Regions from separate parts of the Bradyrhizobium sp. SZCCHNRI2009 genome, predicted to be linked through region 2. Evidence: predicted binding sites of a transcription regulator. Region 2 holds the regulator's gene; the other holds the start of a gene.
What was found. Region 2 encodes PhoB, which activates phosphate uptake and scavenging genes when phosphate is short. Its sites were predicted from a motif close to TGTCATNNANCTGTCAT; they were not measured.
Positions count from the first base shown of each region.

Region 1: a site for PhoB is predicted at 11,839-11,855, ahead of QX041_RS05735 (glycerophosphodiester phosphodiesterase family protein). Genes of this name have one in related genera too.

Region 1 covers NZ_JAUEUH010000001.1:1,270,702-1,285,816, reverse strand. Annotated here, with positions in the region: gene QX041_RS05805 (ABC transporter ATP-binding protein) at 1-265, opposite strand, end outside; gene QX041_RS05800 (ArsC family reductase) at 541-897, opposite strand; gene QX041_RS05795 (hypothetical protein) at 1,116-1,310, shown strand; partial or broken gene QX041_RS05790 (helicase-related protein) at 1,357-1,709, opposite strand; gene QX041_RS05785 (histidine phosphatase family protein) at 1,706-2,299, opposite strand; gene QX041_RS05780 (tyrosinase family protein) at 2,407-4,035, shown strand; gene QX041_RS05775 (hypothetical protein) at 4,032-4,436, shown strand; gene QX041_RS05770 (oxygenase MpaB family protein) at 4,467-5,447, opposite strand; gene QX041_RS05765 (glutathione S-transferase family protein) at 5,444-6,148, opposite strand; gene QX041_RS05760 (hypothetical protein) at 6,228-6,647, shown strand; gene QX041_RS05755 (hypothetical protein) at 6,650-6,877, opposite strand; gene QX041_RS05750 (Acg family FMN-binding oxidoreductase) at 6,957-8,036, opposite strand; tRNA gene QX041_RS05745 (tRNA-OTHER) at 9,180-9,254, shown strand; gene QX041_RS05740 (TROVE domain-containing protein) at 9,431-10,771, shown strand; gene QX041_RS05735 (glycerophosphodiester phosphodiesterase family protein) at 10,855-11,835, opposite strand; gene QX041_RS05730 (3' terminal RNA ribose 2'-O-methyltransferase Hen1) at 12,031-13,410, shown strand; gene QX041_RS05725 (polynucleotide kinase-phosphatase) at 13,419-15,115, shown strand, end outside.
Region 2 covers NZ_JAUEUH010000004.1:138,347-153,461, reverse strand. Annotated here, with positions in the region: gene QX041_RS15865 (nickel-dependent hydrogenase large subunit) at 1-326, opposite strand, end outside; gene hybE ([NiFe]-hydrogenase assembly chaperone HybE) at 323-826, opposite strand; gene QX041_RS15855 (rubredoxin) at 823-1,035, opposite strand; gene QX041_RS15850 (hydrogenase expression/formation protein) at 1,032-1,895, opposite strand; gene QX041_RS15845 (hydrogenase accessory protein) at 1,892-2,338, opposite strand; gene QX041_RS15840 (HypC/HybG/HupF family hydrogenase formation chaperone) at 2,575-2,865, opposite strand; gene QX041_RS15835 (HyaD/HybD family hydrogenase maturation endopeptidase) at 2,888-3,475, opposite strand; gene cybH (Ni/Fe-hydrogenase, b-type cytochrome subunit) at 3,488-4,231, opposite strand; gene QX041_RS15825 (nickel-dependent hydrogenase large subunit) at 4,247-6,037, opposite strand; gene QX041_RS15820 (hydrogenase small subunit) at 6,059-7,150, opposite strand; gene QX041_RS15815 (nickel-dependent hydrogenase large subunit) at 7,384-8,823, opposite strand; gene QX041_RS15810 (HupU protein) at 8,820-9,836, opposite strand; gene QX041_RS15805 (HoxN/HupN/NixA family nickel/cobalt transporter) at 9,852-10,973, opposite strand; gene QX041_RS15800 (trypsin-like serine protease) at 11,150-12,466, opposite strand; gene phoB (phosphate regulon transcriptional regulator PhoB) at 12,614-13,321, opposite strand; gene phoU (phosphate signaling complex protein PhoU) at 13,338-14,054, opposite strand; gene pstB (phosphate ABC transporter ATP-binding protein PstB) at 14,085-14,906, opposite strand; gene pstA (phosphate ABC transporter permease PstA) at 14,903-15,115, opposite strand, start outside.

The DNA of each region.
Region 1 (15,115 bases), on a different contig from region 2:
TCTGGAACGAGCGGACCAGGCCGAGCCGTGCCACGTCGGCCGGCGCCGTCGCCGTAATATCCTGACCCTTATAGAGAATCTTGCCGGCCGACGGCGTCAGGAACTTCGTCAGCAGGTTGAAGCACGTGGTCTTGCCGGCCCCGTTCGGGCCGATCAGCGCGTGAATGGTGCCCCGGCGGATCTTGAGCGAAACATCGCGAACGGCAAAAAATCCCGCGAATTCCTTCGTCAATCCGTGGGTCTCGAGAATGAACTCGTCAGCCAAAGATTCCCCCCAAGCCGGCGCCGTCAGCGCCTGGCCCTCGCTTCTTCCTGTACGGCGGCTCTGCCGGACGGCTGGACGATTCCTCGTCGCCACCCGCGACCGCTTCGCGCCGGAATATGCCGTCAATCGAGGGAGTTAGGCAAGGCGGAAAGCTGGGCAACGACGTCGCAAGGCGGCCGGCGGACCTTGCGTTGAAATCGGCCGGTATTTCCCGCTGACATAGAAAATCATACCACCGGCATTTTCCTGCACGCGCGCGGCGATCGCGGCTCCAACTACTTCGCAGCCTTCACGTCCTTTGCGTAGAGATCCGGCTTGAAGCCCACCACGCGGCGGCCGCCGAGATCGAGCACCGGGCGTTTGATCATCGAAGGCTGCGCCAGCATGAGCGCGATCGCCTTGCTCTCGGTGAGTCCGTTCTTGTCCGCGTCGGGCAACTTCTTGAACGTCGTCCCGGCGCGATTGAGCAGCACCTCCCAGCCGAGCTCGTCGCTCCATGCCTTGAGTTTAGCTTTGTCGATTCCGGCGGTCTTGTAGTCGTGGAATTCGTAAGCGACGCCGTGATCGTCGAGCCAGGCGCGCGCCTTCTTCATCGTGTCGCAGTTCTTGATTCCGTAGATCGTGATGCTCATGCCACGCGTCCTCAAACAATCGTGTCCGACCGCGGCGGATGTCCCGCGTTGCGACAATCGGCCGTGCATTTTGCAGCGGGATTCACCCGCTTTTGATGCAGCGACGCCGCGCGTTCCGCGGTCGGAATTCACTCCGACCTTTGCCACGAAACTGTCGGCTGAGCATTACATTTTCTTCGCATCCCCGGCGTATCTGGCCCACGAACAGGAGACCGCGAATGGGCAAGATCATGGTCCGTTGTCCGCAGACCGGCCGCAGCATCGAGACAGGGATGGAAATGGACGCCGCGCGCTTTCAGCGCATGCCCGTGTTCTTCTCGCGCGCCTACTGCCCGCACTGCCGCATCTACCATGAATGGTTCGCCGCCCATGCCTGGGTCGAGGAGACGCGCGAGCGCATTGCACTGGCGTGACCGCACAGAATAACGGATGCCACGCGCAACGCTTCTCCACACGCCGTCAGGACAGCAGCGCGGCGATATCCTCCTCCGTCAGCGCCTTGCCGACATTGCCCCTCGCGATCGAACAGTGAATCGCCAGCGCCGGCTTGCGCTCACCGATCTTCTCCTCGATCGTCCCGGCGGTGACCAGCCGATGGACGAAGACCGTCTTGTCCTGGCCGATGCGGTGGGCTCGATCGTTCGCCTGCGCCTCCACTGCGGATTCCACCAGGGGTCGTAGATGATGACGGTGTCGGCCGCCTTCAGGTTCAGCCCGACGCCGCCGGCCTTGAGGCTGGTCAGGAATGCCGGGCTGTCGCCCTTCTGGAACGCCGTGATCGCACGCTTGCGATCGCGCATATCGCCTGTCAGCCCCCGTCCATCGGATCGCTCTTCAGCGGCTTGTCGGAATCCCCCGGCATCAGGCAGGGATAGAGTTCGCCGAACGTGAATTCCGCCCCGCCGTCGGCGCGATCGAACCGCAGCACGACATCGAAGCGTTTGCCGGACCAGTGGGTCGGTAACTGGCTTTCATTGCTCACCGGCAGCCGCGGCAGGATGTCGGAGATGATCGCCTTGTGCTCCCACGCCACCAGGACGGTGCCGGACAGCGATAGCAGGGCTTCGACCAGCGCCGCCTCCTGCCCCTTCGCAAAGGACGTGTTCGGCTTGTCGAGGCCGACGCGCGCAGCCAAATCGAGCACCGTCTCATAGGGCCGGCGGCTCGGGTCGGAGCCGTCCTCGGTGCTGTCGGGATCGGCGGCATAGACCGCCTGCGGTGTCGGATAATCCGTGCCGCCCAGTCCGCTGCCGAACAGCGCCGTCCAGGCCCCTGCCCGCTCCCAGCCGAAGATCACCAGCGACTTGGAGTCCGGCTGGCCCTCGTGGGTCAGGCCCGGGCCTGTCGCGTCGCCGTCGGGCTTCTCGGCATGGCGGATGATCAGCAGCGTCAGCGCGTTCATCGGCAAACCTCTCAGGTGGCATCATACATCCATCACACGCGATTGCTACTTGAGATTGCAATCGCGAGACCGCATCATGGCGTTTTTCCAACCAGGATTCATTTCAGATGAGCATGGGATTGCGACAGACCCGCCGGACATTCCTGGCGAAGGCCGCGATGGCGGCAGCCTCCACCGTCATCTCGCCGAGGCCGAGCCGCGCCGCCGCGAAATATCGCCGCCACAACGTCACCAGCGCGGAAGGCCAGAAGATGCTGGCGAGCTACGCGAAAGGCGTCGCCGCCATGCTCCAGCTCCCCGCAAACCATCCGCAGAACTGGTTCCGCAACGCGTTCATCCACCTGATGGACTGCCCGCACGGCAATTGGTGGTTCTACGTCTGGCATCGCGGCTATCTCGGCTATTTCGAGCAATCGATCCGCGCCCTCAGTGGCGACGACAATTTCGCGCTGCCCTATTGGGACTGGACCGAGCTGCCGGAGATTCCCGCCGGCATGTTCGACGCCGTACTGACACCGACCGACCGGGCGTATCAGCCGTTCACCGGGAATCTCGCGGTCTTCACCTCGTTCATCAAGCCGGCGCTGACGGATTACTGGAACAGCCTGTCGAAGGATCAGCGCGGCCAGCTCGAGATCCGCGGCTACAAGTCGATCGACGATCTCTGGAACGACGTCACCGGCTTCTCGCCGTCCGCCAATGCCGGCATCTCCGGCAATGAGGCCTTCGCCACCACCTGCGCCTCACGCTATCTGTCACGCGACAATCCGAAGCTCGACGCCAAGACCACCTACGACGTCTCGCCCTTCGTGATCATGGCGGGCCTGCTGCCGACCGACTTCTACAACCCCGACAACTATCTGAGCTTCACCAGCTCGAAGACCGCCTCGCACAACACCCAGCCGAATGGCGCGACCAAGTTCTCGACCCTGGAAGGCCTGCCGCACAACAAGGTCCACAACTACATCGGCGGCGTCGGCCCGCTCGATCCCGGCCCCTACGGCAACATGACCAACTTCCTGTCGCCGGTCGATCCGATCTTCTTCCTGCACCATTCGAACATGGACCGGCTCTGGGATGTCTGGACGCGCAAGCAGCAGCGGCTCAAGCTGCCCTATCTGCCGCAGGGCGTCGACCTGAAGACGTTCTCTGACGAGCCGTTCCTGTTCTATGCCGACGGCAAGGGCGGCTATGTCGGCCCCAGCAAGGCCGGCGACTACATCTCGACCGACCGCTTCGACTACGACTATGCGTCAGGCTTCGGCGAGGACATCGTCAATCCGCCCGCGGTCGCCGCGGCGCCGCAGGCCAAGCCGCAGCAGGGCTCGGTCAAGGCCAATGTGGGCACGGTGAGGATCCCTGGCGATGCGCTCGAAGCGCATCTGGCGGCAGCGCGGCCGCAGCCGCTGATGGCGCAGATCACGCTGCCTCGCCCGAGCGGCTATTCGACCGTGCGCGAATTCGACGTCCTGGTCAACGCGCCCGCCAACGTCAGCAAGGTCACGGCTGACAGCCCCTATTATGCAGGCACCATCGCCTTTTTCGGATCGATGATGCCGGGCATGGCCATGACCACGGATGCGAGTTTCGCGGTGCCGCTGCCGACGAGGCAGGAGGCCTTCTCCGCCCTGCGGGCCGCGCCCAACCAGCCGCTGAGCATCCGCGTCGTGCCCTCGGGCGGCGTCGGCACCGCGCCGACGCTGAAAGCGCTCTCGGTCGGACCGCTGCGCCGATGAACGGCAGGCGCGCCGCGCTGCGGAGCTGCGCCGTGCTGCTCTGTGCCGTGCTGCGGCCGGCCTCGTCCTTGGCCGCGGAGCCGTTCAGAGCCGTCGATCTGGTCGTGCCGCGGCCATTGGATGAGAGCAAGGCTCCCGTCGTCGAGATCAGCCTGGGCGCACTGGGGCGAGGCCAGGAGGTGACGGTGACGACGGCGTCCGGGATGCCGCTCGGGACCATCTCGCCATTCGGCCTTCGCACTGGTGCGGAGGCCGGCACCTACGCGCTTCCGGTGCCGAAGGAGGCGATCAAGAGTGGACGGCTGTCGATCCGTCTCAGCATCAGCCAACCCGGCGGCAGCCGCGCGCCGACGCCGCAGGAGGTTCGCGGCATCACGCTCAGGCTTGCTCCGCGGCCATGATCCGTCGTCTGCGCCGCAAGCGCGCCGGACTCAGACCGTCCCGCTCCGTGCACGTTCTGCGCGCTGCTCGAACGGGCTCGCCATGCTGGGCTGTCCGATCCAGACGCGGTTGAGCAGCCGCGTGAACGGCGGACACGTCGTCCCCTCGATACGCGCCATCGCCTCCTGATAGGGGCCGACGGTACGCAATCTCTCCGGCAGCATCGCATAGGCGCGCGGCAGAAACCGCCTGGCGCGCGCCGCGCTGCGGCGTTCGCGCTCGCCATAGGGCAGCGCGAACGCAAGCCGCAGCCGCTCCGGCAGCATCTCGGCCGTCAACGCCGTGAACCAGCGCGGCGGTCCGATAAGGGTCGCCTCGCCGGAGAAGATACGCTGCGCGATCTCGCGCGCCGCCGGGCCGACCGTGAGCGTCTCCGACGCCATCATCTCGGCCGTATAGGCCTTGAACGACGCCCAGTCCGGCAGCATGGCCTCGTGTGGAATTCCGAACAGGCCCGCGAACCGCGTCGCCTCGCGCCAATATTGCTCGCGCTCGGCATCGTCGAGCGGGCGGCACAGCAGGCCGTAGGACATCATCGCAGTCTCGACCAGGGTGGCATGGACCCAGCGCAGCGCGTCGACGTCATTGGCGCGATAGCGCGAGCCGGCCGTAAACGGTCCGACCGTCTCCGGCATCACGCCGTCGACCGCGGCGTGCCGCCGATACAGCCGCCGCGCCACCGCGACCGCCTGCGCGCGCGTGCCGAACACCATGGTGTAGACGATGCTGAAGGTGCGGTGGAAACGGCCGAGCGGGTCGGCAAACACCTTGGACTGCTCGGCAATGCCCGCCGCCACCCAGGGATGGGCGAGCTGCAAAAGCAGCGCGCGGCCAGCGCCGAGAAACAGCGCGGCCTCGCGATGCACGCGCCACATCACGCTGTCGGACGGCAGCACGGCATCGCCCGGCGTGGCCGGCGCGGACAGCACCTCGGCCAAGCACCGTTCGAAATCGGCATCGCTGACGATCACGGCCGCTGCGGGATCTCCAGCCCGCGCTGTACCGCCGGCCGCGCCAGCCCGCGTTCGAGCCAGGCCGGCACGTGCTTCAGCTCATCAAAGGCGACGATGTCGCGCGCGCCGTAGAACCCGATCAGGTTGCGCACCCAGCCAAGCGTCGCGATATCGGCAATCGTGTAGTCGGCGTCCATGATCCACTGCCGGCCATCGAGCCGCGCCTCGAGCACGCCGAGCAGCCGCCTGCTCTCCGCGACATAGCGCTGCAACGGCCGCTTGTCCTCGTACTCGCGGCCGGCGAATTTGTGGAAGAAGCCGAGCTGCCCGAACATGGGACCGATGCCGCCCATCTGGAAATGCACCCACTGGATCGTCTGCCAGCGCCGCGCCGGATCGTTCGGCAGGAATTTTCCGGTCTTCTCGGCAAGGTACTGCAGGATCGCGCCGGATTCGAACAGGCCGAGCGGCTGGCCGCCGGGACCGTCGGGATCGATGATCGCGGGAATCTTGCCGTTCGGATTGAGCGAGAGGAATTCAGGGGTCTTCTGGTCGTCCTTGCCGAAATCGATCGTGTGCGGCTCGTAGGCCAGGCCGGTCTCCTCCAGCATGATCGAGACCTTCACGCCGTTCGGGGTCGGCAGTGAATAGAGCTGGATGCGGTCGGGATGCTGCGCCGGCCAGCGCGTGGTGATCGGAAAGCTGGAGAGATCGGACATCGTGGCTCTTGCTCGCTTTGTCGCTGAGGCCTCAATCTAAGCCCGTGAGCCGCCGCTGCAAGGTTCGATGCGGAACCGCATGCGGCCGACGGTCTTATGTTGCTGCATCGTGCAGAAAGCCAGCATGCCGAGCCCGACCTACCAGTTGATCATGCAGGCGATGATCACGCGCCAGCCGGTGCTGTGCCTGTATGGCGGCTTCGCCCGCGCGATCTGCCCGATCATCCTCGGCCACACCGCCGGCCGCGAGCGCGTGCTCGCGTTCCAGTTCGCGGGCGGCGCGAGCAGCGGCCTGCCGCCGGGCGGCCAATGGAAGTGCTTCGATGTCGCTGACATCAGCGAGGTCGAGCTGCGCCAGGGGCGCTGGCATTCCGGGGGCAGCCATCGCCAGCCGCAACACTGCGTCGCCGACGTCGAGCTCGACGTCAATCCGGACAGCCCCTACGACCCGAAACGATCGATTACGCCGCAGCGCGGTGAGATTCGGCGGAAGCGCTGACGCTACTGCGGCTCGCGCAGGCGCACGCGCAGCAGCGCCGGCAGTTTCGAGGTGGCATCGTGCTGCGCGAGCTTCGCCGCGACCCGGCGCATCAGCGACGACGCGCCCTGCTTGGCAAACAGCTTCATGCCGCGATAGCTGAAATCCACCACCACCTCGTGATGGCGCATGCCCTTGCCGCCCTTGACCAGGCCAAGGTCGCGCACCAGGCAATAATGCCCGTCGCTCATACGTGCCAATCGGGTGTTCTCGAACATGCAGCGAAGCAATGCACCGAGTCGCAAATCCGTCAAGATTGACAGGAACGACTCATGAACCGAGCACGTCTGCGACCGGCCGCCGCGGCGCGAACGGCAGCGTAGGACCATAGCCGAAACGCAACATGAGATCCGGCCGCCGTGTCGTTCCGATCACGCGCGCCAGTTCGGGACGCAGCGCAGCCACCTCTACCGGCTGGTTGATGAAGGCAAGCTTGAGGCCTAGGCGCGTCGCTTCGAGCGCAAAGCGCTGGCACGCCTGCCCGACCCTGATCCAGTGCGAGGGATCGGCGTTCTCGGCTGCGAACACGGCAAGACCGGCAGATGAGCCGATCTGGCGCGCATATTTGTCGTTCTCTGCCGCCGCATCGAAGAGGTGGTCGAACGCGATGCCGCCGAGCGCGGTCGGCAACGACGGATTGCCGCTCGCGGGTGCAAACAGGCCGTCACCCGTTGCCATCGCGCTGCGCGGATTGAAGCGCAGCCAGGACTTCAGCTCGCGCATGAACGCGACGTCGCGCATCTGGGCGTCGTTGCCGGCGACGACGAGGTCGCGGATGGCCGCAATCACGGTACGATCCGTAATGAGTATGAGATCGACGCCTCGCGTGGCTGCTGCCACCTGCAACGCCGCAAGATCGCCTGACGGCACGGCGCGTCCGTCGTAGTCGGCACGTGTCGACTGTCTGCGGACGATCGCAGGCAATAGCGGATCGTCATGCGGCTCGGCGTTCATAAAGCTGTAGCGCACCGTCTGCCCGTCGATGGCAACCTCGCCTCTTCGGCCGCTTGCAGCCGCCGCGATCGCGAGATTGGCGGCCGCGCAGCCCAGGCTGACGAACAGATGATGGTCGTCCGGATCGACCACCGGCGTGCGCCGTGACGGATCGGGCATGATCTCGATCGCATCCCGCGTCACGCGAAAGCGCCATGGCTGCGTGTTGTGACTGTTGGCTGCGAGCGTCGCGTAACGGATGACATCAGCGATCTCGGGCGACAGCGGTGCGCGCAACCGGGCGATATAGTCGTCATACGCGCGCATCGTGCCGGTCGCGGCGCGCCAGGTGCCGGCGCCGAGCGCGGCCACCGCAAGCGCGCTGCCGCCTCCTATCAGGACCTGCCGTCGGTTCATGACTCTGCGCCCGCAATTCTCGCCGCGACCTCGATATCCTCACGATAAGCATGTTCCGCATCGGCGCGTTGTTGCAGATCAAGGCCGCGGCAGCCGGCAAGAACATCGACTCCATGCTGTTGACAGCACCAACAAAGCGGCGTATGTCCCGCGGCCTCGCGAGCGACTGCGCCCGCGACAAACATGAGCGAGACGATGTCCTTCGGCTACGAACACTTCATCCGCACGTCCAACGGCGTCATGCCGGTGGATGGCGCACGCCATGCTCGGGGGAGCGATCTTGCTTGAGGCAAGATCAACAGTCCGCATCACACGGACCCTCCCGAGCCAGCCGCTCCGGAGGGTTTTTTGTTGCCCTCAGGCGAACCGGCTGCACGGCAAAACAACCAGATGTCCCGGCCTTGGGCCGGAACGGGAGACCCGGATCCCGGGGCTCGCGCAGGTGATGCGCGCGGCCCGAGCGCGCGGGGCCTGTCGGAGGGAACGAGGCGGCAACGCCGGACACCGATGGCAGAGCGAGCTTCAAGGGGCTCGCAACATGCGGCGCCGAAGAGCGCCGCAGACAAGCTATTCGAATTCCCGGCCGCTCGCGGCCGGGAGCTGCTGGTGGTGAAGGTGTCGGCTGCTTCGTGCCATTGGTGATGCGGGTTCGAATCCCGCCTATGGCGTCACGTACCGTGGAGGCGGCCATGCGAGGGCCGTCGAGTCGCGGGTTGCGGTTGTTCTTCTTTCGGATGACCTGCGTTGGCGTCATTGATCGCCGAGACCGCCTGTTCCCCAGCATGCCATCAACGCCACTCGGTGACCGCCGGGCGGCCAAGGCGGTGGTGAAGATGTCTGTTACTTCGTTGAAACCGAGCGCCCCATTGGGGCAGCGACAGCATCGCTTATTCCCCGCCGAACGTATCCACGAGCCGTGGTGAAGACGACTGTTACTTCGCCTTGCACGCCAGAGGTCGCGGGTTCGACTCCCGCCCGGTGTCCTGCCGGTAGCTCAGAGGTCAGAGCGCTGTCCGGTCTCTCAGCGACCGGGTCTCAGTCGTCGCCTGTTCCCGGCTCGTGGTCCATCTCAACCGGTGACCCTCATCGAACAGGCGGTCACGTCGTTACGGCGCAGCTACCTGCTGCGCCGCCTTCTTCCACGCGCCGTGGTGAAGAGTGCTGATACTTCGATTGCGGATCGAGAGGTCGTGGGTTCGACTCCCATCCGGCGTTCCATGCGCCGGTAGCTCAGCGGCAGAGCACTATCCGCTCCATGCCAGTGGAGCGGAACTCAGCATTCGCCCGTTCCCGGCGCGCGGTCCCCTGCCGCGCATGGTCTCCGAGACGAGATCATGCGTGACGGCCGGTGCTCCGGCCATTCCATCCATCATCAACCCAGAGAGGAGGCCATCATGGTCAGGCTCAACAAGTTCCTGCGCGCCTTCACCCATGAGGGCGCGCCGTCCCGGCAGCTCGCGCCCGAGCAGGCGCTGCAGCGCACGCTGATGAGCTGCCTGCTGTGGGAGGACCAGTTCTACGAGGACGGGATCGCGATCGCCGAGCGCATCAAGGCGCTGGTGCCGCTGGTCGAGCCGCGCGAGGTGGCTCAGCTCGCGGTCCGTGCACGCGAGGAGATGAAGCTGCGGCATGCGCCGCTGCTCGTCGCCCGCGAGATGGCGCGGCTGCCCACGCACCGTGCGCTGGTCGCCGAGACGCTGTCGCGCATCATCCAGCGGCCGGACGAGATGACCGAGCTGCTGGCGATCTACTGGGCGGATTCTCTGGGTCCGCAGCAGCAGCGCAAGCGGCAGCCGGTCTCGGCGCAGGTCAAGAAGGGGCTGGCGAAGGCGTTCGCCAAGTTCGACGCCTATCAGCTCGCGAAGTATGACCGCGAGGGACCTGTGCGGCTTCGCGACGTGCTGTTCCTGGTGCACGCTCGGCCCAGGGACGCCGCGCAGGAGGCGGTGTGGAAGCAGTTCGCCGATGGCGGGCTGCCGTCACCCGACACCTGGGAGGTCGCGCTCTCGGCCGGTGCGGACAAGCGCGCGAGCTTCGAGCGGCTGCTCTCAGAGAAGCGGCTCGGAGCGCTGGCGTTGCTGCGCAACCTGCGCCTGATGCAACAGGCCGGGGTGTCGCGGTCGATTATCGCGGCCGCGATCGAGACGATGCGGACGGACAGGATCCTGCCGTATCGGTTCATCACGGCGGCCCGGCACGCGCCGGACTTCGAGCCCGAGCTCGAGGCCGCGATGCTCCGGTCGATCAAGGGCTACGCGCGGCTTCCGGGCCGCACGCGGCTGCTGATCGACGTCTCCGGCTCGATGTTCGCATCGCTGTCGGCGAAGTCGGAGATGACGCGCGCGGACGCGGCGTGCGGGCTGGCGATCCTGGCCCGCGAGGTCTGCGACGAGGTGGAGATCTTCACGTTCAGCGACAAGGTCGTGAAGGTGCCGCCGCGGCGTGGCTTTGCGCTGCGCGACGCGATCCTCGGATCGCAGCCGCATTCCGGGACCTATCTCGGGCGTGCGGTGGGCGAGGTCGACCGCAAGGGAGACCGCCTGATCGTCTTCACCGACGAGCAGAGTCACGATGCGGTGCCGGCGCCCAAGGCGCGCGGGACCATGGTCAACGTGGCGTCGTACCAGCACGGGGTCGGCTACGGACCCTGGACGCGGGTCGACGGCTTCTCCGAGGCCGTGATCGCCTGGATCGCGGCGCATGAGGAGACTCTGCGCGGCGCGACCCTGCACTGACGACAACGGACCCGGACGCGTCACAGACGCGCCCGGGTCTTCCGTTAATCAGGCACATTCGGCGCCGACTTGCGCTGCCTGCTTCAAGGCGTCTGCTTCAGCAGCGGCGCCACGGTTTCGATCTCGTCGGTCATGACGCCGCCGGTAAAGTTCTTGGGCAACCTGGCGATGTCGTCCGGTGTGTCCAGCCCGGCCGAGAAGGCCTCACCACTATAGGAGCCGACGACGAAGACGCTGCTTTCGGCGCGCGTCATGCGCGCGAGGAATCGGTCCGGCCAGCCCCACAGCCACGGCGCGACATTGATCGGGACCAGCACCATCATGTTGTGGCACGCGGACGGCACCAGGCCGGTCCAGCCATAACCGAGATAACGGACCAGGCAGCTCTTCAGCATGCCGCGCGACATGACCTTGAGATCCGGCAGAGACGCCCTGAGCGTCGCGATCGGCGCGTCGCCGCCATAGACCGTCAGTCGCGCCCGTCGCGCGCCAGGCAAGCGCGCCAGAGCATCCGCCAGCAGTCGGCCTTCCGCCGGATCATTGCTCTTGACGTTGATCAGGAAAGCCTTGTCCGGAAAGGCTGCGAGCACCTCGTCCAGCGACGGCATCAGGCCGACGCCCTTGCCGCGGAATGGAAAGGTGCGGCCGCCATCGGAGGTGTAGCCATAACCGATATCGAGCTGCCGCAACGCCGTCATCGCATGCTCGCGCGTGACGCCCTTGCCATCGGTGCGACAGTCGAGCGTCCAGTCATGGAACACCGCGAACTGGCCATCGGTGGTTGGGTGCACGTCGAATTCCACGATATCGGCGCCGGCCAGAAAGCTGGCGTGCATCGAGGCGATGGTGTTCTCGAGATACTCATGCGTCGGCGGCAGCATCCGCGCCGCGGTGCAGGTTTCGCTCGTCAGGCCGGTGCGATCGAACTGCTGTGACAAACCGCGATGAGCCAGGAGATGCAGCCGCCCAGCCTCCTTTGTCACCTGCAGATTGGCGTTGTTGAAGAACATGAAGCCGGCGCAGATCAGCACCAGCAGCCCGGCGATTTTCAGGACTCTGCTCATGCGATGTCAATTCCATGACGATTCGAGCCGAATTGCGTCCCTGCCCTCGTTCTGCGCAAGAGCCGTCTTGCGGAGATGGTGCACCTTTTGTCCAACGCTCCCAGCGCCGATGCGAAAGCGAATGCGAGAACGGCCACCGCCAAACTTTGGCTTCGAAGCACTGGATCGCTGTTCCTTCATCCGGTATCTGACCTCATGTTTCTGTCCATCGCCACCACCCATCAGCCTGCCACCGATCTCGGCTACCTGCTCAACAAGCATCCGGAGCGGCTGCACGAGCTCGAGCTCACCTTTGGCAAGGCGCTGATCTTCTATCCCGAGGCCAGCGAGAGCCGCTGCGAGGGGGCGCTGGTGCTCGACGTCGACCCGATCGGCCTCGTCCGCGGCAAAGGCCAAAGCGACGGGCTGCTCGACCAATATGTCAACGACAGGCCCTATGCCGCGTCGTCGTTCCTGTCGGTCGCGCTGAACAAGGCGTTCCGGACCGCGATGAACGGCGTCAGCAGCGCGCGCCAGGAGCTCGCCGACAGCGCCATTGCACTCGAAGCGGTTGTGACACCCCTGCCCCTGCGCGGCGGCGAAGCCGTGCTGCGGCATTTGTTCGAGCCGCTCGGCTGGCAGGTCGATCTCACCGCGATCCCGGGACCGCAAGGCGATCCGTCGAGCCGCTACGTCCGGCTCACCTTGCGCGGCACCGCGCGGCTCAGCGCGCTCCTCAATCATCTCTACGTGCTGATCCCCGTCATGGACGACGCCAAGCATTATTGGGTCGGCGACGAGGAGATCGACAAGCTGCTCAAACGCGGCGAAGGCTGGCTCGACGCCCACCCCGCCAAGGAGCTGATCGTGCGCCGCTATCTGCGCCATCGCGGCGTGCTCGCGCGCGCGGCGCTGGCCCGGCTCGCGCCGGAGACGCAGGACGAGGCCATCGAGCCCGAGGCGCGCAGCGAGTCAGAAGAGACACTGGAGGCGCCGACCCGCCTCAACGACCTGCGCATGGCCGCCGTGGTCGAGGCGTTGCGGGCGAGCGGCGCCAAAATTGTCGCCGACCTCGGGTGCGGCGAAGGCAGGCTGCTGCAGCTCCTGGTCCGCGAGCGCTGGGTCGACAGGCTGATCGGGCTCGATCCCGCCGTCCGCGAGCTGGAGCGCGCGGCCAAGCGGCTGAAGCTGGGCGCGCCCGGCGCGCCGCCCGAGGGTCGCGTCATGCTGTTGCACGGTTCGCTCACCTATCGCGATGAGCGCTGGGCCGAGGCCGATGCGGCGGCACTGGTCGAGGTGATCGAGCACCTCGATCCCGACCGACTGCCGATGCTCGAGCGCGTGGTGTTCGGCGCAGCGCGGCCGCGCGCGGTGATCGTTACCACGCCGAACGCCGAATACAACGCACTGTTTCCGAGCCTGCCCGCCGGGCAGTTCCGCCACCGCGACCATCGCTTCGAATGGTCGCGCGCCGAGTTTGCCGACTGGGCGCAGCGGATCTGCGCAACCTTCAACTATCAGGCCGCCTTCTCCGGCATCGGCCATCACGACGAGAGCCATGGCGCGCCGACGCAAATGGCCGTCTTCACCCGCTGAGCAATTCCATGAACATCGACATCCCCGATTTCGCGCTGATCGTGCTGATCGGCTCGACCGGCTCCGGCAAGTCGACCTTTGCTGCGAAGCATTTCCTGCCGACCGAGGTGATCTCCTCGGATCATTGCCGCGCGCTCGTCGCCGACGACGAGACCGACCAGGGCGTCTCCGCCGACGCGTTCGACATCGTCCGCGAGATCGCCGGCAAGCGGCTGAAGCACCGCCGGCTCGCGGTGATCGACGCCACCAATGTGCGCCCCGCCGACCGCAAGGGCTGGGTCGAGCTGGCGCGAAAATGGCATGCGCTGCCGGTCGCGATCGTGTTCGATCCCGGCATCGACGTCTGCATCGACAGAAACAAGTCGCGGCCTGAGCGCAGCTTCGGCGGCCCGGTCGTGCAGCGCATGGTCTCGGAGGTCCGCCGTGGCTTCGGTGGCCTGCAGCGCGAAGGCTTTCGTCAGGTGTGGAAGCTCGACAGCGTCGCGCGCATCGAGGCCGCCACCATCGCGCGGCAGCCGCTGTGGACCGACAAGCGGCACGACACCGGGCCGTTCGACATCATCGGTGACGTCCATGGCTGCGCTGATGAGTTGCAGGCGCTGCTGGCGAAGCTCGGCTATCAGGTCAGATGGCGCGATGACGACGGCCGGCGCGCCGTCAGCGTCACGCCGCCCGCAGGCCGCAAGCTCGTGTTCGTCGGCGATCTCGTCGACCGCGGCCCGCAATCGCCGGACGTGCTGCGCATCGTCATGGGCATGGTCTCGGCAGGCACTGCCTATGCCGTGCAGGGCAACCATGACCGCAAGTTCGGACGCTGGCTCGCCGGTCGCAAGGTCACGATCGCGCACGGCCTGCAGGCCACGATCGACCAGCTCACCGGCGAGGATCGAAGCTTCCGGGACAGCCTGCCCGGCTTCCTCGACGGCCTGCGCAGCCATGTCTGGCTCGATGGCGGCCGGCTCGCGGTGGCGCATGCCGGGCTGAAGGAGGAGATGATCGGCCGCGGCTCCGGCGCGGTGCGCGAGTTCGCGCTGTATGGCGAAACCACCGGCGAGATCGACGAGTTCGGCCTTCCCGTGCGCGCCGACTGGGCCGCGAACTATCGCGGACCGACCACCGTGGTCTACGGTCACACGCCCGTGCTCAATGCCGAATGGGTCAACAACACGCTGTGCATCGACACCGGTTGCGTGTTCGGCGGCCGGCTGACGGCGCTGCGCTGGCCGGAGCGTGAGCTCGTCGAGGTCGAGGCTGAGCGCGTCTGGTGCGAGCCGGTGCGTCCGCTCGCGCCTCGCGCCGGCAGCGCCTCCGCGCAGGCCGAGGCGGATCAGCTGCTCGATATCGATGACGTGAGCGGCCGCCGATGGATCGACACCAGGCTGCGCGGCCGCATGGTCGTGGCTGAGGAGAACGCGGCCGCTGCGCTGGAGGTGATGAGCCGTTTCGCGCTCGCGCCGCAATGGCTGGTCTATCTGCCACCGACCATGTCGCCATCGGAGACCAGCGCGCGCGACGGCTGGCTGGAGCGCCCCGAGGAGGCGTTCGCGCATTTCCGCGCCCGCGGCGTCGAGCAGGTGGTGTGCGAGGAGAAGCACATGGGCTCGCGCGCCGTCATCGCGCTGTGCAGGAGCGCCGATATCGCCGGGGCCCGCTTCGGCGTCGCGGGCGGCGAGAGCGGCGCGATCTGGACCCGCACCGGCCGCGC
Region 2 (15,115 bases):
CGATTGTCCGCCATTGAAGCGATCAGCAGACCGCGCATGAGTTCGGCGAAGCGTTCCGTCAGCACGGCCTCGATCCGACGATGACGCGTCGACGGCTTCGCCTGCTCGCCGCGCGCCGCTTCCAGCGCCGAGAGCAGCGCGACCTGATGCGCACCGGCGCACAGCGAGAACAGCCGCGGCAGGGCCGCAAGCAGCATTTCGGCCGGCTTGCCGGCGAACAGCCGTCCCAGCGGCGGTCGCGTGCGCGGCTGAATGTCGACGCCTGTGATCCGCCGATCGGTGACCGACAGCGTCACGTCGATGCGGTTGCGAAAGCCGAGGGTCATGCGCGGCCCTCGGAGAGCGTGCCGCGCAGGAACGCGCGGCGATCGATCGTGCTCGACGCCTTCGCGGCGCGCTCGGACAACGCCTCGTCCTCAGGTGCCGCCGTCAGCGCGGCGAGCGCGGCCTCCGCCGCCGCACGCGCCGCGGCCATGTCCGCGAACTCGAACATCGGCGAGAACAGCGAGCAGCTCGCGATCCGCCCGATCCCGGCGATATCGCCGATCGTGAACTCGAACGAGCCGGCCGGAAGCACGATCTTGACGACGGATCCCGCGGAGTCCTGGGCGGCCGGAGTGACCACGTTCATGAACCAGGGCGTGACGACGATGCCGAGGATGCGGCCCTCAACCACCGAAAATCCGATCGCCTCGACGTCGAGCGCGTCGTGATAGATCGGCAGCTCGCGCATCGCACGCGCGCCGATCCCACGATAGACGCCGGCGAGACGCTCGCCCCACGCGACCGGCGTGACGTCAGACGTGCCCTGCGCGTCCGCGCTCATTGCTCGACCACCATGAACTTGGTCTTCGGCGCGTCGCAGTTCGGGCAATGCCAGTCGTCCGGCAGCGCCGCGAACGGCGTGCCCGGCGGAATCTGCGCGACGCCGTCACCTTCGGCCGGGTCGTAGCGCGTCCAGCAGATGCCGCACTCCAACAGCGCGTCATCAGCGAGATCGCTGCGGACACCGTAATTCTCGAAGCCACCGCTCATGTGAAATAGGCCTCGATGATTTGGGTCAGGCGCTCGGCCGAATCCTCGAAATCCTCGGCTGCAGCGAGCGCGACCACCGGCACGCCGCCGACTTCGAGGGTGTCGAGAATGATCGTATCCATGGCGTTGAAGAACTGCACCGACCAGACATGGCGGATGCCGGTCGCGAGCACGCGGCAGGTGCCGTAGCCGCGCGACATCAACTGGATCGGGCCGTTGCCGAGCGTCTGCTGCAGGAAGCTCATGTCGGCCGGGCTCATCGGCAGCAGCGTGAAGTTGATGGTCTGCGAACGCTGGCCCGGTCGCCAGGACAACGCGCGCTCGCGGATCTCGGCGAGCACCGGCAGCGCGTTCATCGTGCCCTCGGGCACCGGTCCGATCGCGATGTCATTTGCGGTCAGGTCGGCGGCCGCGCGCGACACGATCTCCGGCACGGCGCCGACCTCGATGTAGTCGTGGCGCTCGTCCGCTTCCAGCCGCACCCGCCAGATGCCGGCGAGCACCGATTCCTGGATCTGGGCCAGCGTCCCGTCGGGAAGAGCCACGACGCCCGCGACCTCGCCTTCGCCCAGCACGTCGTCGATCAGCCGCCGCTCGAGATCGTTGAGGCCTTCGAGACGGAATAATTGCGTCTGTGCGCCGGCCGTCTGCGCCGCGATGGCGGATGCAATCGTCGACAGCAATTCGACCGCGCGCGGACAGCTGCGCGCCAGCGCCTCCGAGTCGAGCGAGGCCAGCTTGGCCAGCGCTCCGGAAGCGGTCAGCCCCTTGTGGGAGGTATCGAGCGCCTCTTCGCCGATCGGAAAGATGTTGACCGGCTCCTCGGCTCCTTCAGGCGCGATCCAGAATCCCGGCTTCATCGCTCGACTCCCGCAGGCTGATGGACGGGGACGATGCTGGCGACGACCGCCGCCGTCGCGCCCCGCGGCCGGTCGATCAGCCGCGAGATGCGATCGACATAAACAGACCAGTCCTGGATCTTGGCGATCAGGCCGAGCGTCTCCGCCCCGCGGCACAGGATCAGGCTCGGCTGCACACGCACGCCGAATCGCGCCCCGAGTTCGGCCTCGGCGTCGCGCGCGATGATCGCGCCGCGCAACCGGCCCTGAAACGCCGTGATCAGTTCCGGCAGCACGATGGCCACGTCCAGTGCCTCTGGAAACCGCGCGGGATCCCCGGCCGACAGCAGCACGGCGACGAGCCCGGCGCAATCAGCCTCGGAGAGAAAGGCATCGACGGTGCCCGTATCGACCTCCGGCAACCCGCCGCGCGCGCGCGCGCGGTCACGCTGCTGCATTTCCATCGGTGTTTCTCCCTGACCAGTTATCGTTGCCATATTCCCCATGATCAGCAATCGACGTGCCAGACACCCACGCGGAGCCGGGAATGCTCAAGGCATTGAAACATATTCAATTTTTATCGCAACCAAGGGATGCGCAAGAAATCGGAAAGGTGCTTTCCAGGGAAAGCCTGCAAACTTACTTCATCTATGGAAATCTTGTTATCAGCAATCTGGCGCCGCCCGACGGCATGACGCCGCTACCGCAAATGCTCCGGAAGCTCCGGCTCGCGCCCGATCAGATCGGCGAAGAAGTCGTCGCAATTCTCGCCGTTCACGGCCGCCTGCAGACCGCGCAGCGCCTCGCCGATCAGCCGCGCCTCTTCGTCATCGAGCAGGCGAACGGCGTTGTCGATATAGACGAGCACCTTGGCTCCGACCGGCGGGTTCGACAGCAACAGCACCGAGACGCGGCGCTCCTCGCCGTCGAAGCTGCACAGCGCCGAGACGCCATCGGTCTCGAGGATTGTCATCGGCAGGCCAAGACACATGTCGGATTCCCTCGCGGCGCGGTTACTCGGCCGTGCGCGCCCGCAGCTCGTAGCTGTGATGGTCGATGTCGTTCGCGAGCAGGCGTTCGTCGCCGGCGAGCGGTTCACGCCGCGACACGGCGGGCGCGCCCCATTCGGCCAGGAGGGCGCAGGCCAGCTCGATCGCCGGCGCGATCTGCGCACGAACCGGCGCAGTCAGCGGACCGCCCCAATCCTCGAGGTCGAGCGGCTGGCAGCCGATCAGCGCAAGCCGCTGCGGATAGCGGCCGAGCAGGTCGGCCGCGCTCAGTACTTCCTGGAAGCCCGTCTGGTGCAGGCTCATCTTCTTGGCGCCGGTGAAGCGCGGCACCTCGTCATCGCGGACGAGCTTGAGCTCGCCTGGCACAAGGCCATAGTCGATGGCGTCGAACACGATCAGGCCGTCGGCTTCCTCGACATAGTTGACGAGGTAAAGTCCCTGCGTGCCGCCATCCAGGATCGTGACGTTGTCGGGCACGGTGAAGCGGCGGTGGAATTCCTCCACTACCCGCACGCCGAAGCCTTCGTCAGCCCAGAGAATGTTGCCGATCCCGAGCACCAGAATGCGATCGCGCCCGCGCTCATCGACCATGCCGGCCCCCTGCTAGTCGCGGAACTGCCGTTCGCCTGAGATCATCGAGGAGATGATGCTCTGGCGTGACATGATGTCTTCGCGAATGGCGGCATAGACATGCACCATCACGAACGTGACCAGCGCCCACATCCCGAGGTGATGCCAGGTATGCACATCCTGGCTGTTCGGCCAGATCGCAAACACCCAGCCAAACAATTTGTGCTGCCAGCTGTCGATCCCGGTGCCTTCTGAATAGAGCGCAAAGCCGGTGACGATCATGAAGGTCACGAACAGCGTGAAGCCGATGAACATCGCCGTCTGCGCCAGAGGATTATGGCCGACATACATCTTCGGCTCACGTTCCAGGAAGGCGTACCAGCGGATCTCGTGCAGCACCTCTTTCCAGAACTGCTTGCGATGCACCGGAATGTAGAAGATCTGCCGGGAGTGATGGTTGCCGACGAAGGCCCAGAAGATGCGGGCGAGGAAGAACACCGCCAGCACCTGTCCGGCAGCGAAATGGGCAAAGCGGATATAGCCCATCACGAAGTTCGCCGACGCCTCTCCCGACACCGTCGGGAGCGGTGATCCGATGAGATAACCGGTGATCATCAGAACGATGATCGCGAACGCGTTGACCCAGTGGCAGATGCGCACCGGCGCTTCGTAGACATAGACCGTGGGCCGGCCGACCGCATGCTCGCCGGCGGCGTCGGCTACGATCGCGGCGATGTCCGTCCCCGACTCGGGCGGGCGTGCAACTGCATCCATCATGACCCTGCTCCCGTGCTACCTGACCTTGACCTTGGCCAGTTCCTGGCCATCCGGACTCATGACGTGCGTCGAGCAGGCCAGGCACGGATCGAAGGAATGGATCGTGCGCAGGATCTCCAGCGGCTGCTCGGGATTGGCCATCGGGGTGTTCATCAGCGACGCCTCGAATGCGCCGATGTTGCCCTTGGGATCGCGGGGCGAGCCGTTCCAGGTCGTCGGCACGACGCACTGATAGTTGTCGATCTTGGTGTCCTTGATCTTGATCCAATGCGCGAGCGCGCCGCGCGGCGCCTCGGTGAAGCCGACGCCCTTGGCCTCCTTCGGCCAGCTCTCGGGCTTCCATTTGTCGACATTCGCCGTCGAGCTGTCGCCCGCCTTGATGTTGGCGATCAGCTTGTCCTGGAAGTAGCGCATCTGCCGTCCGGCCCAGACCGATTCCAGCGCGCGCGCCGCGGTGCGGCCGAGCGTGGAGAACAGCGCCGTCAGAGGCAGGTCGAGATCTTTCAGGAACTTGTCGACGGGATCCTTGAACTCCGCCTTGTTCTGCGCATAGCCGACGACCCAGCGTGCGAGCGGTCCGACCTCCATCGCATGTCCGCGCCAACGCGGCGCCTTGATCCAGGAATATTTGCCGCCCTCGTCGAGCTCCTTGATGTCCGTCTTGGTCCCCTTCGCGTTGGGGCCGAGCACGTAGTTCGGCTCGGTGATGCCATCCCAGGGATGCAGTCCCTTGGTCTCGTCGGGGTATTTGTACCAGGAGTGAACCACGAACTCCTGGATCTCGTCCGGATTGGCGTGATCGACCGGAAACACCTCGGACAGGTTGCCGTTGATGATCGCGCCACGCGGCAGCTTCAAGCTCTTGGCGGAGTAGTCATTGGCATGCTCGGGCACGTCGCCATAGGCGAGCACGCTCTTGCCGGACAGGCCGCCGCCATAGAGCCAGTCCTTGTAGAAGGAGCCGATCGCGGCGACGTCGGGCAGATAGACCATCTCATTGAACTCGATCAGGCGATCGATGATCGAGGAGACGAGATTCAGCCGCTCGATGTTGATGGCGCCGACGGCACCGGTGCCGTCGATGTTGATCGGACACGGTACGCCGCCCACGAGCCAGTTCGGATGCGGGTTCTTGCCGCCGAAGATGGTGTGGATCTTGACGATCTCCTTCTGGAAATCGAGCGCCTCCAGATAGTGCGCCACCGCCATCAGGTTGGCTTCGGGCGGCAGCTTGTAGGCCTTGCTGCCCCAATATCCATTCTTGAACGGGCCGAGCTGCCCCGACTCGACGAACTTCTTGAGGCGGGTCTGGAGGTCCCTGAAATAGCCGGGCGACGACAGCGGCCAGCTCGAGATCGACTGCGCCAGCGTCGACGTCGCCTTCGGATCGGCCGAGAGCGCCGAGACCACGTCGACCCAGTCCAGCGCGTGCAGATGATAGAAGTGCACGACGTGGTCGTGCACTTGCAGCGCAAGCTGCATGAGGTTGCGGATGGAGTTGGCATTCTCCGGAATGGTGATGCCGAGCGCGTTCTCGACCGCGCGCACCGATGTGAGCGCATGCGTTCCGGTGCAGACGCCGCAGATCCGCTCGGTGAAGGCCCAGGCGTCGCGCGGATCGCGATTCCTGAGGATCACCTCGATGCCGCGCCACATCGTGCCGGTGGAAACCGCGTTGCGGATGACATTGTCGGAGTCGACGTTGACCTCGACCCGCATGTGTCCCTCGATGCGGGTGACCGGATCGACGACAATGCGCTTGCCGGAATTGTCGAGATTGAAGCCATTGGGGGTCTGGATGCCCATCGTTGCCTGCCCTGAATGCGATCAATGATCTTGTTTGGCGTCGTCGCGCTTGGTGGCGAGCCGTTTCACGGCCGTCACCGCCGCATGCGCCGCGACCGCTGCACCCACCGTGCCCGCGGCCACCATGCCGACCTGGTCGGCGTTGTGTTCGATGCCGAACTGCTTGATGTTGGTGAGACGGTCGTAGAACGAGCCCTTGTCCCAGAAGCCGTCCTCGGAGCAGCCGATGCAGCCGTGACCGGACTGGATCGGGAACGACACGCCGCCGTTCCAGCGCACGGTCGAGCAGGCGTTGTAGGTGGTCGGACCCTTGCAGCCCATCTTGTACAGGCAGTAGCCCTTGCGCGCCGCCTCGTCGTCCCACTCCTCGACGAACTGGCCGGCGTCGAAATGCGGCCGGCGATAGCACTTGTCGTGGATACGCTGTGAGTAGAACATCTTCGGCCGGCCCTGGCGGTCGAGCTCGGGCAGCTTGCCGAACGTGGTGATGAAGGTGACGACGCCGGTCATGACCTCGGCGATCGGCGGGCAGCCCGGCACCTTGATGATCGGCTTGTTGGTGATGACCTTGTCGATCGGCGTCGCCTGCGTCGGATTCGGCTTCGCCGCCTGCACGCAGCCCCAGGACGCGCAGGCGCCCCAGGCGATGATCGCCATGGCGTCCTCGGCCATCATCTTGAGCTTCTCGACGAACGGCTTGCCGCCGTCGATGCAGAACATGCCGCCCTCGTTCAGCGGCGGATTGCCCTCGACTGCAAGAATGTACTGTCCCTTGTACTTCGCACGCGTCTCTTCGAGGATGGCCTCCGCCTGGTGGCCGGCCGCCGCCATGATGGTGTCGTCATAGTCGAGCGAGATCATCGACAGCACGGCATCCTTCACCAGCGGATGCGCCGAGCGGATGAAGCTCTCCGAGCAGCACGTGCATTCGAGCCCGTGCATCCAGATGACGGGCGTGCGCGGCTTGGTTTCGAGCGCGTTGGCGATGCGGCTAGCCGCGAGCGGCCCAAGGCCGAGGCTCGTTGCGGTGAGGCTGCAGAACTTGTGAAAGCTGCGCCGCGTGATGCCCTGACGCCTGATGACGCTGTAAAAAGTTTCCGTTGCCGCGCCCATGAGTCCTCCCCTGACATCGCGTTGGCGATCATCTGATCGCGTTCTGGCGAGAAGGACAGCAAGATGCGGGCCAGCATCATTGCTGGATTTGAATCATAATGATTCCAGATGCTTGCAGCAGCGAGGCCGCGATCGTGGATCCTTGGAAGGCGGATCGCGCGCGATAATCGGAAATCACGCGCTTTGCACCGACAAGCTTGTTTCCGCTTGCTGCCTGCCTGTGTGCAGCGCGCTCAATGGGCCGTGCAGACCATGCAGGGATCGAACGACCGCACGACGTGCTGAATGCCGACCGCACGCGCGCCGGCAGTGCCGACCTCGGTGCCGACCAGCGCCTGTTCGAGCGGGCCCGCGACCCCATCCGCGTCGCGCGGAGAGAAATTCCAGCTCGTCGGCGCGATGATCTGATAACGCTCGATCCGGCCGGAGCGCACCGCGAGCCAGTGGCCGAGGCTGCCGCGCGCAGCTTCCACGAGCCCGACGAAATTGCCGTCGGCCGCGCCGGCGCTGTTGTCGCAGAACGGCTCGTTGAGACGCAGCCCCTTGATCCAGTGCTCGATCGACAGCGCGAGCCGCGCAGTTTCGATCAGCCGGGCGATGACACGATTGCGGACATTGCTGCGACCGCTCGCGAGCAGCGCGGTGATCAACGGCTGACCGTCGATGGCCTGCCTTGCGAGAGCGCCGACCTCGACCGGTTCTCCCGCAAGACGCGGCGCCTTGCACCAGCTATAGGCGTCGGCTTTGTCGGCATCGGGCACGGTGCGGCTCTCGGCCGGATCGAGCGACGTATCGTGCATCCAGGCGTGCGAGACGTCCTCGGTGATGCCGTCCGACGGCAAAGCGTGGACCTCGCCGCTGTTCGTGCGGACACCAGCGCGAAAACGAGCCCCATTGAAATCGTGATACGCGCCGAAGCTCATCAAGAGACCGGGTCCGCTGCCGAGGTCGGCCAGCGCGAGCGCATCGGCCAGCCGCAGGAAATGCGCGAAGTCGCCGGCGCGGCCCTCCCGCCAACGGTCGAGCTCGTCCGATGTCGACAAGGCGAGCACGTTCTCCAGCTTGTCGGCAAACACGACGCGTTCAAGGAAACCGCGAAACGACGCCGCGATCGCGTTGAGCCGCACGCGCTCGCCGAGCTCGATCGCGCGCGTCGTCCCGCCTGGCTGGAAGGCGAGACTGTGCGGCCATTTGCCGGCGATCAGGCCCATGATCTCGAGCAGTCGCGCGCGGGCAGGCAACGCATCGCGGGCCGCGCTGCCCTTCGTCGCCGCGAAGCGCTCGGCCGTAGCCGAATGCCAGGCATGCGAGGCGTAGGCGTCGCGGGCGAAGTCCGGCATGAAGAAGATGTAGAAATGCGTCAGATGGTCCGCTGCGTTCTCGGCCGCGTGCGCGATGTTGGCCGCGAGGACGCCGTTTGGCGCTGCCGCAATACCCATGGCCTGGCGCAACGCCGCGGCGGCGGCGATCGATTGCGACACCGAGCAGATGCCGCAGATTCGCGGTGCGATCACCAGGGCGTCCAGCGGCGGCCGCCCCTCCAGGATCTGCTCGAAGCCGCGATAGAGCGGCGCCGTCACCTCCGCCCTGGTGACGCGGCCGCTCTCGATATCGAGCCTGACCTCGAGATCGCCTTCGACACGATTGAACGGTCCGACCGTGATCCGCGTCATGGACGGCGCTTGTCGCCGGCACGGCCCGGCGGCACCACGACGTGATCCGCCGTCGCATTAACTCGGACGCGACGCGGCGTGGCCGATTTCGACAGCGCTGCGAGCGCGACGAACCAGGCCTTGGGCATGTCGGTCGGAAGCCCCACGGGAATGCCGGCGAGCTTGGCCGTCTGCAGATAGTTCTGCGCGCTCTCGAAGCCCGGCGAGGTGCAGGCGATGCAGGCGTAGCCGCCCTTGGTGCAGGAGCCGCCGCCGTTCCACGAGCGCTGATTGCAATCGCCGACCGCTTGCGTTGCGCGGCAGCCGAGATGCTCCATCAGGCAGCCGCGCTCCGACATCGTCTCCGCGCTCGCCTTGAACTCGTAAAACTCGTTGCGCGAGCAGCCGTGATGAGCCAGGTGATTGGCGATGAAGGTCGGACGGCCGACCGCGTCGAGGCCGTCTGCCGTCAGATCGCCCGAGGTGAGCGCCAGCAGGCTTTCCATCATCCAACCCGGATGCGGCGCACAGCCTGCGACGTTGATCACCGGCAGCCCGCGTTTCGAGCGAAAGCCCGCGCCGAGCGCGCCGCCGACGTCGCTGCCCTCGAACTGCAATCCGACCGCATCGGTCGGGTTGATGCCGGCAGCAGGAATGCCGCCATAAGCGGCGCAACTGCCGACGGCAACGACGTAGTCGGCCAGCGGCGCCAGATCGAGCAGCCAGTGATAGATCGAGCGGTTGGTGCCGGCGAGCATGTTGAAGCGGCCGGTCAGACCAGGTCCGCGCGCCACCGAGCCTTCGAGCACCAGCAGATCGAGCCGCTCGCGGCCGTCGCGGATCGCCTCCAACAGCTCCACGACCTCGTCCCCTGTCTGCTCGCTGACGGAGGGATGCCATACCAGATCGATGCCGGATTGGCGCAGCTCGTCGAACCAGCCGGACGCGCCGCTTTCCAGGATCGACATCGTGCAGCCGCCGCAGCTCGCACCCTGCAGCCATAGCATCCTGATCGTTCCCTCAGAGCCGACCATCATAAGGCCCCGCTCCTAGCCCGTCTTAAGCGTTCCGCTTCGTATCACCGGCGGGTTTAGCGCCCCCGCATGAACACTGGCAAGCGCTTCCCCGGGGATAGCCTCGGAACCGCGCTGGCTGCGACCGAGCAGCATGGCGACCGCCCAGATCAGTCCGAACAGGCCAATCACGACGATCCCGAGATTGGCGACATCGTCGCCCAGCGCGGTGGCGACCCCCGTCCATCCCCCGGTCAGGCCAAGCCGCGGCGCCAACAGCGTGATCGCCTCGAAGCCGCCGATCACCAGCGCGATGGCAACGGATGCGCCGGTGATCACGAGGTTATAGCGCAGCTTGCGTGCGGGATCGGTCAGCGCCCAGCGATAGGCGCCCGCCATCAGCATGCTGTCGGCGGTGTCGACGGTGGCCATCGCAGCCGCGAACAGCGCCGGAAACACCAAGACATGGGCGAGGCTCGCGCCGCGCGCGGCCTCGGTTGCCGACAGGCTGAGAAGCCCGATCTCGCTCGCAGTGTCGAAGCCGAGACCGAACAGGAAACCGAGCGGATACATGTGCCAGGCGCGTCCCACCAGGCGGAGCACCGGGCGCAGCAGGCGGATGAGGATGCCCCGTCCGGAGCTTCCGGCGGTTTCCATCTCGGACTGCGGCTGTGCGGCGCGGCGCCAGAGGTTCACGAACAGAATGAGGTTCGCCAACGCGATCAGCAGCAGGAAGCCGGCCGAGACCGACGTGCCGATGACGCCGCCGATCGCCCTGATCGCGCTCTCTTCATCCAGGAGGTCGGCGCCGGCGATGAGGCTCACGACGATGGTGGCGATGACGACGACGCTGGAATGGCCGAGCGCAAAATAGAGGCCGGCGGCGCGCGGGGCGCTACCGTCCTGCACCAGCTTCCGCACGACGTTGTCGATCGCCGCGATGTGATCCGCATCGACCGCATGGCGCAGTCCGAGCAGCCAGGCCAGCATCGCGGTGCCGACGATGGCGGGCCGGTCGGCGTAGAGCGCGAACGCCCAGGCCCAGGCGAGCGCGTTGGCGGCGACCAGCCCGCCGACGAGCGCAACGTTGCGGCCGGGCTGCGATCGCCACCACAGCAGCCGAGGGGCACGAGGATGATCAATTTGAACAATCGTCATACTCGGACTATAGCAAGAGCCAGGCCAGTTCGGTAAAGCCCCCCGCTGCAGGCAAAAGCTGCAGGAAAACGTGGGCGGCCCTTCCCGGATTGCCCTCTCGCTTGGCAACCCGCTATCCAGTCACGCACAGTTCATGACCAGCGGCGGGACATCTTCTTCTCTCGCCCCTCCTTCGCTCACCGCATCGAGGCACTCTGTGCCGTGATCTCGCGCCGCACGACCGCCTCGAACTGGCTCGCGGGGGCTGCGAACATCAGCCGGGTCTCCTCGTGGAACGCCGAGAAGATGCCGACCACGGCCGGCTGTCCGCCGACTTCGGCCATGATGGGGGAGCCCGAATAGCCGAAATTGGCGAGGCAATGCACCGTCAGCAGCATCCCGTCCTTGGTCATGCCGGCGCTGCAATTGCGCTGGCCGGTCGGCGAATAGCGCCGCTCCTGGCCGTAGCCGATCTCGGAGATGGTTCCGGCCGAGGTCGCAGCCTGCAATTCCTCGCGCGTCAGCGCCTTGACCGCGACCGGCTTCGACGGCAGCGCGTCCTTCAGCACGATCAATGCCCAATCGGCGGGCGAGCGGTCGAGCGACCACCTGTCGTGCCGGGTCGGGACGAAATCGGGCGCCACGATCAGCTTGTCGGCGACCGACGATGCCGCCGGCGTGCCCCTGTTCATGCCGGCCAGGAAGCGGACGTTGCCGGGGCTGACCTGCGCCACGCCGTTGAACACGCAATGCGCCGCGGTGAGCACGACGCGCGGCGCGACCAGCGTGCCGGTGCACCAGCCGCCGGTCGAGTATTGCGCGACGGTGACGACGCCGATCGACGACGCCGGCCACGAGGTGGGATCGACGACCTCGCCGATGTGACGGTCGAGCCCGAGCAGTTGCTCCGGACGCGGAGCGGCGATGCCGGCCTCCGCCGATTCCGGCTTCGGCCGCCAGGCCGCAATGGCAGTCTGAGCCTGGACGCGCTGCGGCTCGGTCAACTTGACCCGCTGCACGTCGCGGCCGGCCGATCGCACGCCGCTACGGCCCGCCATCACCAGCCAGGCATAGCCCTGCACGACGTCCTGTTTCACACCGCGGCCGTCGAGCAGCATCAGGCCGAGCATGTATTGCGACTGGGCGAAGCCCTGCGCCGCGGCGCGGCTGAACCAGCGGCCGGCTTCGCCGTAATTGCTCGCAACACCTTCGCCGTTGACGTAGGCGATGCCGAGATAGTGTTGCGCGACGGCGAGCCCCTGATCGGCGGCCTTGCGGTACCACGCCAGCGCCTCGGCGGGGTTGCGCGGTTGGCCCCAGCCGAAGGCGTGCATGAAGCCGACGTCGAACTGCGCCCGCGCATCGCCCTTGGCGGCCAGCGGCAGCAGCCGTCGCATCGCCGCCGCATGCTGCCCGTTGCCTGCCGCCGCGACCGCGTCTTCGAGCTCGGCGGCCGTGGCGCCCGCCGCGCCGCCGAGCAGCACGGCAAGAGATATGATGATGGTCTTGATCAAGGGCGTCCGCTGGGACCGAAACATCGTGACGGGCCACGAAGCAGACACGATCAAGACGGCGGCGGCGTGGCGGAAAGCGGACCGCGATCTCCTCAATCGGGCCGCCTCGCGCCTCACACCTGCTGCGTCCTCACGCCGGATCGCCCCTTACACCTGCTCGCTCTTGGCGAAGCGATCATCGAGCGCATAACCGGCGCCGCGAACGGTGCGGATCGGGTCCTGCTCGCGGCCGGGATTGAGCAGCTTGCGCAGGCGGCCGATATGGACGTCGACGGTGCGCTCGTCGATGTAGATGTCGCGGCCCCAGACACTGTCGAGCAGCTGCTCGCGGCTGAACACGCGGCCGGGATGCTCCAGGAAGAACTCGAGCAGGCGGTATTCGGTCGGGCCGAGATCGATCGGCCGCCCAGAGCGCGCCACGCGGCGCTTCTCGCGGTCGAGCTCGATGTCGCCATAGGACAGCACGGTCGCCAGCCGCTCCGGACTCGCCCGCCGCAACAGGCCTTTCACCCGCGCCAGAAGCTCCGGCACCGAGAACGGCTTGACGATGTAGTCGTCGGCGCCGGTCGCGAGGCCGCGCACGCGCTCGCTCTCCTCGCCGCGTGCGGTGAGCATGATGATCGGCAACTGCCGGGTCTCGGTCCGCGCCCGCAGGCGGCGGCACAGCTCGATGCCGGACAGGCCCGGCAGCATCCAGTCGAGCACGACGAGATCGGGAACACGCTCCTTCAGGCGCGTGTCGGCTTCGTCGCCGCGCGCCACGGTCTCGACCTCGTAGCCTTCGGCCTCGAGGTTGTAGCGCAGCAGCGTCGTCAGCGCCTCCTCGTCCTCCACCACCAGAATTCGGGCGCCCATGTCTGAACCGTCTCTCTCAGTTGCCGGGGATCGTCGATGCGAAGCTCGTCATGTCGCCCTTCGGGCGCTTGTCCATGATCTGCTGGCCTTCGATCATATAGAACACCGTCTCGGCGATGTTGGTCGCGTGATCGCCGATGCGCTCGATGTTCTTGGCGCAGAACATCAGGTGGATGCAGAACGAGATGTTGCGCGGATCCTCCATCATGTAGGTCAGGAGCTCGCGGAACAGCGAGGTGCAGATGGCATCGACTTCCTCATCGCCCTTCCACACCGTCATCGCGGCCGGCAAATCGTGCGCGGCATAGGCGTCCAGCACCGTCTTGACCTGCGACTGCACGAGATCGGTCATGTGCTCGAGCCCGCGGATCAGCTTCAGCGGATGGAAGTCGCTCTCCAGCGCCGCGACGCGCTTGCCGATGTTCTTGGCGAGATCACCGATACGCTCCAGATCGGTCGCCACGCGCATCGCGCCGACGATCTCACGCAGGTCGACCGCCATCGGCTGTCGCCGGGCGATGGTAAGAACGGCGCGCTCCTCGATGATGCGTTGCAGCTTGTCGACCTCGGCGTCGGTGGCGACCACCTTCTGGCCGAGCGCGATGTCGCGCCGCACCAGCGCATCGACGGAATCGACGATCAGCCGCTCCGCGAGGCCGCCCATCTCCGATACCAGACGGGTGAGGTCCTGCAGATCGCTGTCGAACGCCTTGGCGGTATGTTCACTGGCCATGATGATCTCCTGAAGACAATGTCGTCGGCGTCAGCCGAACCGGCCGGTGATATAATCCTGGGTCCGCCGATCGCTCGGCGAGGTGAAGATCTTGCTGGTGTCGTCGAACTCGATCAGCTCCCCGAGATACATGAAGGCGGTCTTGTCGGAGACGCGCGCCGCCTGCTGCATGTTATGCGTCACGATGGCGATCGTATAGTTTTCGGCGAGTTCCTGGATCAGCTCCTCGACCTTGGCGGTCGAGATCGGATCGAGCGCCGAGCACGGCTCGTCGAACAGGATCACCTCCGGCCGGACCGCCACGGTACGCGCGATGCACAGCCGCTGCTGCTGGCCGCCGGACAGCGACAGGCCCGAGGCGTTGAGCTTGTCCTTGACCTCGTTCCACAGCGCGCCGCCGCGCAGCGCCTTCTCGACCCGGTCGTCCATCTCCGACTTGGAGATCTTCTCATAGAGGCGGATGCCGAAGGCGATGTTCTCGTAGATCGTCATCGGGAACGGCGTCGGCTTCTGGAATACCATGCCGACCCGGGCACGCAGCAGGTTCAGATCGAGCTTGGGATCGAGGATGTTGGTGTTGTCGAGCATCAGCTGCCCGGTCGCCCGCTGCCCCGGATAGAGATCGTACATCCGGTTGAAGATGCGCAGCAGCGTGGACTTGCCGCAGCCGGACGGGCCGATGAACGCGGTGACGCGGTTGGTGCCCAGCGACAGGTTGATGTTCTTCAGCGCGTGATGGTCGCCGTAGTAGAAGTTGAGGTTGCGCGCGGTCACCTTGGCCGGCGCATCCGGAAGCTCCTTGCCGTGAAGAGCGTGATTGGGCTGACTGACGGAGACGGACAGTTCGGTCATTTGGTGTTCCTCTCGGCGCCGAGAATGCGTGCACCGATGTTCAGGGCGAGCACGGCCAGAGTGATGAGAAGGGCTCCGCTCCAGGCCAGTTGTTTCCAGTAGGCATAAGGGCTCTGGACGAAATTGTTGATGGTGACGGGCAGGTTCGCCATCGTCTTGGAAAGGTTGAGGCTCCAGAACTGGTTCGACAGCGCGGTGAACAGCAGAGG